DNA from 3 places in the Paenibacillus sp. S28 genome. Region 2 is predicted to be linked to each of the others. Evidence: riboswitches for the same ligand, from Rfam matches in the RefSeq annotation. Region 2 holds a riboswitch; each other region holds the start of a gene.
What was found. A riboswitch is a leader RNA that binds a small molecule or an ion and turns the genes downstream of it on or off. The one in region 2 is predicted to bind thiamine pyrophosphate.
Positions count from the first base shown of each region.

Region 1: linked by a shared signal. The riboswitch ahead of thiE (thiamine phosphate synthase) and the one ahead of IAE55_RS14380 (ABC transporter substrate-binding protein) in region 2 are both predicted to bind thiamine pyrophosphate.
Region 3: linked by a shared signal. The riboswitch ahead of IAE55_RS20860 (ECF transporter S component) and the one ahead of IAE55_RS14380 (ABC transporter substrate-binding protein) in region 2 are both predicted to bind thiamine pyrophosphate.

Region 1 covers NZ_JACVTM010000003.1:18,475-21,750, reverse strand. Annotated here, with positions in the region: gene thiO (glycine oxidase ThiO) at 1-422, opposite strand, end outside; gene IAE55_RS08675 (thiazole synthase) at 450-1,229, opposite strand; gene thiS (sulfur carrier protein ThiS) at 1,238-1,435, opposite strand; gene thiE (thiamine phosphate synthase) at 1,419-2,066, opposite strand; TPP riboswitch at 2,210-2,319, opposite strand; gene yhbH (sporulation protein YhbH) at 2,558-3,276, shown strand, end outside.
Region 2 covers NZ_JACVTM010000005.1:164,513-167,788, reverse strand. Annotated here, with positions in the region: gene IAE55_RS14390 (CGNR zinc finger domain-containing protein) at 1-58, shown strand, start outside; gene IAE55_RS14385 (VOC family protein) at 595-981, shown strand; TPP riboswitch at 1,056-1,168, shown strand; gene IAE55_RS14380 (ABC transporter substrate-binding protein) at 1,387-2,439, shown strand; gene IAE55_RS14375 (thiamine-binding protein) at 2,493-2,786, shown strand; gene IAE55_RS14370 (ABC transporter permease) at 2,783-3,276, shown strand, end outside.
Region 3 covers NZ_JACVTM010000009.1:7,748-11,023, reverse strand. Annotated here, with positions in the region: gene asd (archaetidylserine decarboxylase) at 1-660, opposite strand, end outside; TPP riboswitch at 942-1,055, shown strand; gene IAE55_RS20860 (ECF transporter S component) at 1,135-1,746, shown strand; gene IAE55_RS20855 (ABC transporter ATP-binding protein) at 1,739-3,276, shown strand, end outside.

The sequences.
Region 1 (3,276 bases), on a different contig from region 2:
ACTGCCTCGCGGGTCAGTCCCGGCTCGGCATCGAACAGCGCGCTCCCCGTTAATATTTCGCCACCGGAGCACCAGCTCCGCTGCCATTCCAACCGGCTCTCCAGCGCAAGCAAATCCGCCTCGTGCCTCGCGATGTACAAGCTGCCGGTTTCGGCATATTCGAAGGAGACGCCGGAGATGTCCTTCACCGCCTGCTGCCATTGCGGATACAGCGACAAGCTCTCGCGGCACAACCGGAAGAACTCGTCCGGCGACTCCACGTTCTCTGAATACGGAGCGAGCATCCCTGCCGCCGCGCCGGAGGCCTGCCCGCCGCAAGGTCCTTTTTCGAGCAGCGTGACGTGCAGGCCGCGGCGGCGCAGCTCCAGCGCGCAGGATAATCCGATGATGCCGCCGCCCATGACGATGATGTCTCCGCTCATTGTTACAGCCCCCCTGTCCATCCTTTTTTATTCGATGACGAGCGATTCCAGGCCGCTGCTGGCCGAAGCATATTTCTTCTTCGGAATCCGCCCGGACAAGTAAGCCAAACGCCCCGCCTCAACCGCCAGCCTCATCGACCGGGCCATCATCACGGGGTCCTTGGCTTTGGCCACCGGGGTATTCATCAGAATGCCGGAGACTCCCAGCTCCATCGCGAGCGCCACGTCACTGGCCGTCCCCAGCCCCGCATCCACGATGACAGGGACCGACAGCTCCTCCACGATCAATCCGAGATTGTACGGATTCAGAATGCCGAGGCCGGTCCCGATAGGCGCTGCGCCGGGCATAACCGCGGCTGCCCCGGCATCCTCCAGCTTTTTGCAGATCACCGGATCGTCGGAGATATACGGCAGTACCGTAAAACCGTCCTTGACCAATATTTCCGTCGCTTTTAACGTTTCAATCGGATCGGGCAGGAGCGTCCGCTTATTGGCGCTAATCTCCACCTTGATCCAGTCGCTGAGTCCCGAAGCCCGCGCCAGGCGGGCAATCCGGACCGCCTCATCAGCCGTTGTCGCCCCGGACGTGTTGGGAAGATAGATGTATTTCTGGGGCTCCACATGCTGCAGAATGGAGTCATCCTCCACCGAATCGAGATGGATCCGGCGGATAGCGAACGTCAGCACCTCGGTTCCCGAAGCTTTGATCGCCTCCATCTGCACATAAGGATCGGGGAACAGCCCGGTCCCCAAAAATAACCGCGACGACAGTTCCTGTCCGCCAACCTGCCAATTATCTCTGCTCATTTTTCCCCTCAACCTCCCGCTACGAAATGGACCAGCTCCAGCTTCATTCCAGGCACAACCGGAGTCGTCTCCCACTGCTCGATCTTCAGCACCTGTCCGTCCGCTTCCACCATGACCGGCCTGCCGGACAGCCCCAGCAGGCGGAGGACATCGGCTACCGTCTCGGCCGCCAGCTCCCGCTTTGTTCCGTTAATGACCAGTTCCATCCGCCGCTCCTCCTCTACCTTCAAGCTTGTGAATGAACGCCCGGCATACCGCTTCCGGGTCAGGGCTGCCGACGATTTCGCTCACCGCGCAGACGCGGCTCGCACCGGCCCGGATCACTTCGTCCACGTTGCCCAGCTTGATGCCGCCAATCGCCACAAAAGGGATCTTGATGACCCCGGCGACTTCCCGAATGTACGAAAGACCGACCGGATCCACCACATCGGCTTTCGTAGCCGTCGCATAGATCGGCCCGACGCCGATATAATCCGCCCCTTCCGCTTCGGCGAGCTGCGCTTCCGAAATTGCATGGGTGGATATGCCGATGATCTTGGAGCCGACAAGCTTTCTGGCTTCCGCGATCGGCATATCACCTTGACCGAGGTGAATCCCGTCGGCGTCCACCTCCATCGCGATATCAACGTGATCGTTCACGATAAAAGGAACACCGTAGCGGCGGGTCAGCTCCCGCAACTCCGCCGCCTTGCGCAGCAGCTCTTCCCTGCCGCTTGTTTTGTCGCGGAATTGAACGATATCCGCGCCTCCCCGAATGGCTTGCTCCATCACGTCCACCAGCCGGCGTCCCGGATGGAACGTCTCGCCGGTAATCGCATACAGACGAAAATCGACCATGACTGCTTCTCCTCTCTTTCCTTTGCCTTTCCCTCCATTTCATGCCGGCTTCTATCATCGCGAAGGGTAAGCCCTCATTTTGCGAAAGCGCCCTCTTACCCGGTTAACACAAAAAAACCATTCGAGAAATACACGAATGGCACCGCAATTCGAATGATATTCTCTACGCCAGCATTACCTGGATCAGATTAACGGTCCGCAGCATAAGGCTGCCATCTCAGCCGGACTTCATCCAGCACCCGCATTCCTATTTAATTTCACAACCACTATAGCCCAAACTGCTGACTTTTGGCAATAGCCAGAGTGAGATCACCGGCATCGGAACGCCTATCTCATCCATAGCAGCGATTCTCGCAAAATTTCATATATTTGGGTGCGGCAAACTTCTTATTTTATCTCTTGCGTCATCACATATCATCCCCGCCCGTGAATATAAATGTTTAACAAGCCAAAGTTTGTGCTGAGTATGGGAACATGGGAGGTGCCTGAACATGCCATCAGACGATCATTCGCTGTTTGTGGTGTCCAAGGAGGACTGGTCACTGCACCGGAAAGGGTACCAGGATCAGGTCCGCCATCAGGAGAAGGTTAAGGAAATCATCAAGCAGAACCTGCCCGACCTGATCACAGAAGAAAACATCGTGATGTCGGACGGTAAGCAAATCATCAAGGTACCCATCCGGAGCCTCGATGAATACCGTTTCATTTATAACTACCAGAAGCAAAAGCATGTCGGCCAGGGAGACGGCGACAGCCAGGTGGGAGACGTGCTGGGCAGGGATCCGGTGCAAAAGCCGGGTCAAGGCGAAAAAGCCGGCGACCAGCCCGGCCAGGACATTATGGAAGCCGAGGTCAGCATGGAAGACTTGGAAAATATGCTGTTCGACCAGCTGGAGCTGCCGAATATGAAGCCGAAAGAGCAGCAGGAAGTCGAAACCGAATCGATCACGTTCAACGACATCCGCAAAAAAGGCATGCAGTCCAACATCGACAAGAAGCGGACGATCCTGGAAAACCTGCGGCGCAACGCCACCAGCGGCAAGCCGGGAATTCACCATATCAGCCCCGACGATCTGCGTTACAAAACGTGGGAGGACGTCGTCGTTCCCCATTCCAGCGCGGTCATCATTGCGATGATGGATACGTCCGGGTCGATGGGCACGTTTGAGAAATACTGTGCGCGCAGCTTCTTCTTCTGGATGACCCGCTT
Region 2 (3,276 bases):
CGGCAACCGCCATAAGGCGGCCGAATTTTATGCGAAGAAGAAGCAGCGCGAGAACTAAAAAAAGCCTGGGATCGTCTGATAGACATCCCGGGCTTTTTTTAGTGGTTCTATTTCGTTGCTGACTGCCCTTCATTGATATGGCGGACACTCAGCAGTTTAGCTCCTTTGTCCAACGACTTGTAGGAGTATGTCGATAAGTACGTTCTTCCGACCTCTAACAAGTTCCAAGTATTTTCATTATCGACTTTAATTTTAAATGCTCCTTCTTCTTTACTATGGGTTTTCTCGGCGACAATCCAATATGTCGAGCCAATGAGCTGCTTATCGAGTATCGTTATGTCCCCTCCACTGGATGATGGCCCGGTACATGCTGTCAACATACACATGAAAAGCCATGCCGCAATTATTTTTTTCAGGGCCCTCTTCCCCCGTTCCTGACTATTTCAATACCTAACGATGCCACCAAACAGCCTATAATTTATAAACAATGATGTTTGCATAAAGTTGCCTTACAACTCGGATTTAAATGCTATAATGGCCTTAATTTAGGGCAATCCCATTACTTATAAGTACTATGAAAAGGAGCTTATACATATGGCTAATAAACGTTTGGATCATGTCGGCATCGTCGTACGGGATTTGGAGTCAACCATCCGATTTTATACCGAGATCGTGGGCCTGGAGCTGAAAGGCCGCCTGACGCACACCAATGGCGTGTTCCAGCTGGCGTTTCTCGGCTTCGGGGACAGTAACGAGACGGAAATCGAGCTCATTCAAGGCTACAGCTACGACCTGCCGGCCGAAGGCACGGTGCACCATTTTGCGATCCATGTCGACGACATTCAGAAGGAATTTGAGCGGATCCAGGCACTGGACGGCGTGGAGCTGATCGATCAGGAAATCGTGACCCTGCCGAACGGATACCAATATTTCTTTATCTATGGTCCGGAAAAAGAATGGATCGAATTTTTCCAGAGATAATCTGGAATCGGGCGGATGTCTGGACACCCCCATGGGGATGGACTATAATATGGGAGGAAAACAACCCAAAAACCTTATAGAATCCGGGGTGCTGGAATCGGCCGGCTGAGATTGTATCCCTTCAAGATACTGACCCTTTTAACCTGATCTGGGTAATGCCAGCGTAGGAAACCGTTTGTCACGGCATACAAGCCGTGCTGATCTTGCGCATGTGAAGCGTCCCGTTTACGGGGCGTTTTTTTCATTCATACTAGTGAAAAACGGGATTACGCCTTGCGAATGCTTCTATGATTCAGCCACTCAGATCGGCTCACGATTCTAAATCTAACAAGGATAGGGGATCACCGGCCGATGCTTCCACAGAGAGAATAAAGAACGGCCGGATATCGAAGGAGAGAGAAAGCCATGAAGAACAAATCCATCGGCCTGCTGCTGCTGGTCTGCATGCTCATACTGGCGCTTGCCGGATGCGGCGGCAGCCAGAACAATACGGGCAGCGGAGAAGGCACATCCGCTTCCGATAGCACGGCAGGCCAGGACAACACCGCAGCGAAGCCGCTGAAGGACGTCAAAGTCGTCCTCGACTGGACGCCCAACACGAACCACACTGGGCTCTATGCTGCCAAAGACTTGGGCTATTATAAAGAAGAAGGCTTGAACGTCGAGATCGTGCAGCCGGGCTCCACCGGCGCCGACGCCATGGTCGCTTCCGGCAAAGTGCCTTTCGGCGTAAGCTATCAGGAGAGCGTGACCCAGGCCCGCACGCAGGGCGTGCCGCTCGTCTCGATTGCGGCGGTCATCCAGCACAACACGTCGGGCTTTGCCGCACCAGTCGACCGGGGGATCAAGACGCCGAAAGATTTTGAAGGTAAAACCTACGGCGGCTGGGGCTCTCCTGTTGAAGAAGCCGTTATGGGCTCCATCATGGGGATCGACAAGGCTGACGTGAAGAAGGTGAAAATCGTCAACATCGGCGACGCCGATTATTTTACCGCCGTGAAACGGGACATCGATTTCGCCTGGATCTTCTACGGCTGGACCGGAATTGAAGCGAAGCTGCGCGGCGAGCCGCTGGACATGCTGTATGTTAAAGATTATTCCGAGAAGCTGGACTACTATACGCCGGTGCTTGTGACGAACGAGAAGCAGATCAAGGAAGACCCTGAGCTGGTTAAGGCGTTTATGCGCGCGACCGCCAAAGGCTACCAATACGCGATCGACAAGCCGGAAGACGCCGCCAACCTGCTGCTGAAGGACGTGCCGGATCTCGACAAGGAACTGGTGATCGAAAGCCAGAAGTGGTTAAGTCCTAAATACCAGGACGACGCAGCCCGCTGGGGCGAGCAGAAAGAACAGATCTGGAAAGGCTATTCCGACTGGATGTACGAGCACAAGCTGCTGGATAAGCCGCTGGACGTGAAGAGTGCGTATACGAACGACTTTTTGCCGGAACAATAAGCCGCCTACAACCCAAAACATCCGTAACCAATGAAGAGAGGAAGTTGATTCGCATGGCCAATACGCTGTTAAGCATCCAGGTGATCCCGAAGACGCCGGGCAACGAAGATTCTTATGCTTACGTCGACCGCGCCATTGAGGTCATTCAGCAGTCCGGCGTGAAGCATGAGGTGCACCCGCTGGAAACGACGATGGAGGGCGAGCTGGAGGAGCTGCTGGACGTCGTGCGCAAAATGCACGAAGCTCTGGTGGCCGCAGGCAGCCCGAGTATCATCTCCCAGGTCAAAATCGCCCATAATCCCGGCGGAATCAGCATGGACAAGCTGACGGAGAAGTACCGTCCATGAGAAGCTGGTGGAAAAACGTATGGCCGCCCCTCGTGGCGGTCATCTTCTTTTTGCTCGTATGGCAGCTGCTGACCTCCCTGTTCCATATTGAACAATGGATTTTGCCTGCGCCGAGCGACATCGCCCGGGAAGCCGCGGCCGCTTCCGGCGGCTTGTGGGAGCATGTATGGGCCACGCTGAAGCTGACCGTATTCGGCTTCGCCATCGGAACCGCCATCGGGCTGGTCATCGCACTGATTCTGCATTTGATTCCGTTTTTAAAACAGGCGCTGTATCCGCTGCTCATTCTAAGCCAAAATATCCCGACCATCGCCCTCGCCCCCCTGCTGATGATCTGGTTCGGCTTCGGCCTCCTGCCCAAGCTGATCGTCATTACGCTCGTCTGCTTTTTCCCGGTGGCGGTCGCCGCCCTTGGCGGCTTGAAACAGACCGATCCCATCATGATGAACTACATGCGCATGATCGGGGCGGGCAAGGGCCAAATCTTCGC
Region 3 (3,276 bases), on a different contig from region 2:
GAGCGGATCGCCGTTATGCCAAGAATTGGCGGTTTCGTCGTCGTAGCGGATGCTGCTGACATTCATGGCGCCGACTTTGACGACCGCGACTTCTCCCAGGGCTCCCTTGATGTACGTTATCAACCTCTCGTTGCGGCACAGCACGGATTTCATCTGGGTCATGCCAAAATCATTGACCGGGTAGCATCGTCCCTTGATATGCTCGCTCTCCACCTTCACGCCTGTGATTGGAGAGTGGATCCGGTGGTAGTCGGTAGGGCTGAGGTACAGCACAAAGACATAGCCATGTTTATATAACTCCAGGTGGGGAGAGAAATTAAGCAGCTCCGCCACCGAATAATCCTGCCCTTTCACGTTCAGAATCGTGCCTGAGGTGATTTCACCCATTGCGGTGATCATGGCGTCGACGGGGCTCGTGAGTACGTGCTCGCCTTCGTGAACGGGACGCATGCCGGGCTTCAGCCGCCGGGAAAAAAATTCGTTGAGCGTGCGGTATTCATAGATTTCTTTCTCCGCTTCATGCGCCGGGATCTGATAGCTTTTGATAAAAGTAGGGATGACCCCTCTGCTGAACCGGCTGTGCGAGAAGCGTCCCATCATGGAAGAGAGCCACTTTCGCGAGGAGAGCTCTGTCATGAGCCGCAGTAATTTCTTTGTCATGCCTAATCTCCCTTCCATACGTGCCTGTAGCACTCTGAATATATTGACATAGAACGGCTATCAAATCAATATGCAACAAATGCTGGAAACCGCCCCGGAGAAAAATGGTATTGCCAATCCTTCGAGGATCATGTATTTTGGAATCAATACGGGCCCGATGCCGACTCATCGCGGCGAGGTGCCTGTTACACGGAATCGAACCCAAGCATCTCATCGCTTTGGACGGCGATGGCTTCGGGACCAGGAGCCGGCGATGCCGCGCCTTGCGTTCATCTGTGTACATATGGGAATACGGGAGCTCGAGCGAATCGGGCTGAGAGTGCAGCTAATGAACCGCTGCTGACCGGGAATCTGATCTGGATAATGCCAGCGTAGAGAATTCAAGTCCTTTTATGGGCTTATTTGACGATCTCCCTCGCTTATCCAGGGGGTTTTTTTATTGCCCAACTTTGGAAAAAGAAAGGATGTTGTCAAATGAACAGCAGTACGATGCAGATGGATCGGCCGAAGGGGCTGAAGCTCAGCGACCTGCTCGTGACGATTCTGCTCTCCCTCGTGATCGGGGTGGTGTACCATTTTTGGGGTTCGGTGAACGACTTGTTCAAGCCGCTGTTTTTCCAAGCGGATGAGCTGATGTACGGCATGTGGTTCCTCGCTTCGACGCTTGCCGCGCTGCTGATCCGCAAGCCCGGCGTAGCCCTCCTGGCCGAGGTTGCCGCGGCTCACGTAGAAATTCTGTTCGGCAGTGAATGGGGCCTTCAGCTGGCGATTTACGGCGTGGCGCAAGGTCTTGCCGCGGAGCTGATCTTCGCCCTGTTCCGCTACCGCAAATTCTCCATGGGGGTAGCGGCGCTGGCTGGTATGGCTTCGGGATTGGGATCATTCCTGGTGGATGTGTACTACGGCTACGTCACGGACTATACGACATGGATGATCGTGTTCAAGTACGTGATGCGGTTAATCAGCTCGGCGGTACTCGCAGGGTACCTGGCGTATGCCCTGACCAAAGCGCTGGAAGCAACCGGAGTAACCCAGCTGCTCCGGCCGGTGACAGCCAAGGATTATGAAGCGCTCGATCATGACTGAGACTAACCGGGGTGTCGTGACGATGCAGCATTCGGCGGTGCATGAGACGGGTCAAGTAGCGGATCAAAGGGCGGATCAAGGGAGCGGGCAAATTGCCGTTTCGGTAACGGACCTGCGCCTGAAGTTTCCGGGTGAGAAGGCGTTCGTGTTCAAGGATGTTTCCCTGTCCGTGCCGGCCGGGGAAAAAGTGCTTCTGCTCGGCCCAAGCGGATGCGGGAAATCGACGCTGCTGCAGGTGCTCGGCGGGTTGATTCCGGCGGTCATTGACGTTCCGCTCAAATATGCGGACATCCGGAAGCCCCGCTCGTGCGGGTATGTATTTCAGGACCCGGATACCCAGTTCTGCATGCCGTATGTCGATGAGGAGCTGGCGTTTGTGCTGGAGAACCGCCAAGTAGCCAGGGAGGATATGGTGCCGCGGATGCGGGAGGCGCTCGGCCGGGTCGGCCTGGACCTTGAAGAGCTGCACACTCCGATTGAACGGCTGTCCCTGGGGATGAAGCAGCGGCTCGCGCTCGCTTCGGTCCTTCTGCTGGAACCGGAGGTGCTCCTTCTGGATGAACCCTCGGCGCTGCTGGACCCCGAGGGGAGAAGGCAAATTTGGGAGGCTGTTCGCGGCGTATCGGCCGGACGGACCGTGCTGATCGTTGAGCACCGGATCGAAGAAATCGTGAATTGGGTCGACCGGATCGTTCTGTTCGCGCCGGACGGAAGCATTCTGGCCGACGGCAAGCCGGCCGAAATCTTCACGGCGTACCGCAGTGCCCTTCAGGAAAATGGCATTTGGTATCCCGGCGTTTGGGAGGATTATATCCGTCACGGGGATACATGGAACAGCGGCTTAGTGCAATCCCCGCAGCAAGGTGCGGACTTGGCGGCGCCGGTCCTCTCCTTGCGGGGGTTTGTCGGTCTCCGCGGAGATGCGCCGGCGATCATGGTGGAAGAGGCGGAGGTATATGCCGGCGATTTTGTCGCCGTTGTCGGTCCTAACGGAGCGGGGAAAAGCTCCTTGCTGCTGAGCCTAATGCAGCTTCTTCCGACAGCCGGCAGCTACGTGCTGGAAGGCAGGCTGCTGCAGGGAAGGGGCAGGAAGCGGACCTGCCCTTCGGACCGGATCGGGTTCGTGTTTCAGAACCCGGAGTTTCAGTTTGTGGCCCAGACAGTACTGGAGGAGACGGCCTTTTCCCTTCATATGCAGGGCGGCATGTCACGGGCTGAGGTGGAGCGTAGAGCCGAAGACTGCCTTAAGACGTTTCATTTGCACGGCTTGGAGAACCGGCACCCGTATCAGCTCTCGACCGGACAGAAACGCAGGCTGAGCGTTGCCACTGCGGCGGTGCGCCGCCAGGCGGTGCTGCTGCTGGATGAACCGACGTTCGGGCAGGATGCCCGCAACGCCTTTGCCATCCTGGAATACTGCGAAGCGCTGCGCCGCAGCGGCACGGCGATCATCATGGTGACGCATGAGCGAGAAATCGCTGAGCTGGCCGCTACCCAGGTATGGGAAATCCAAGGCGGAAGCCTGACGGC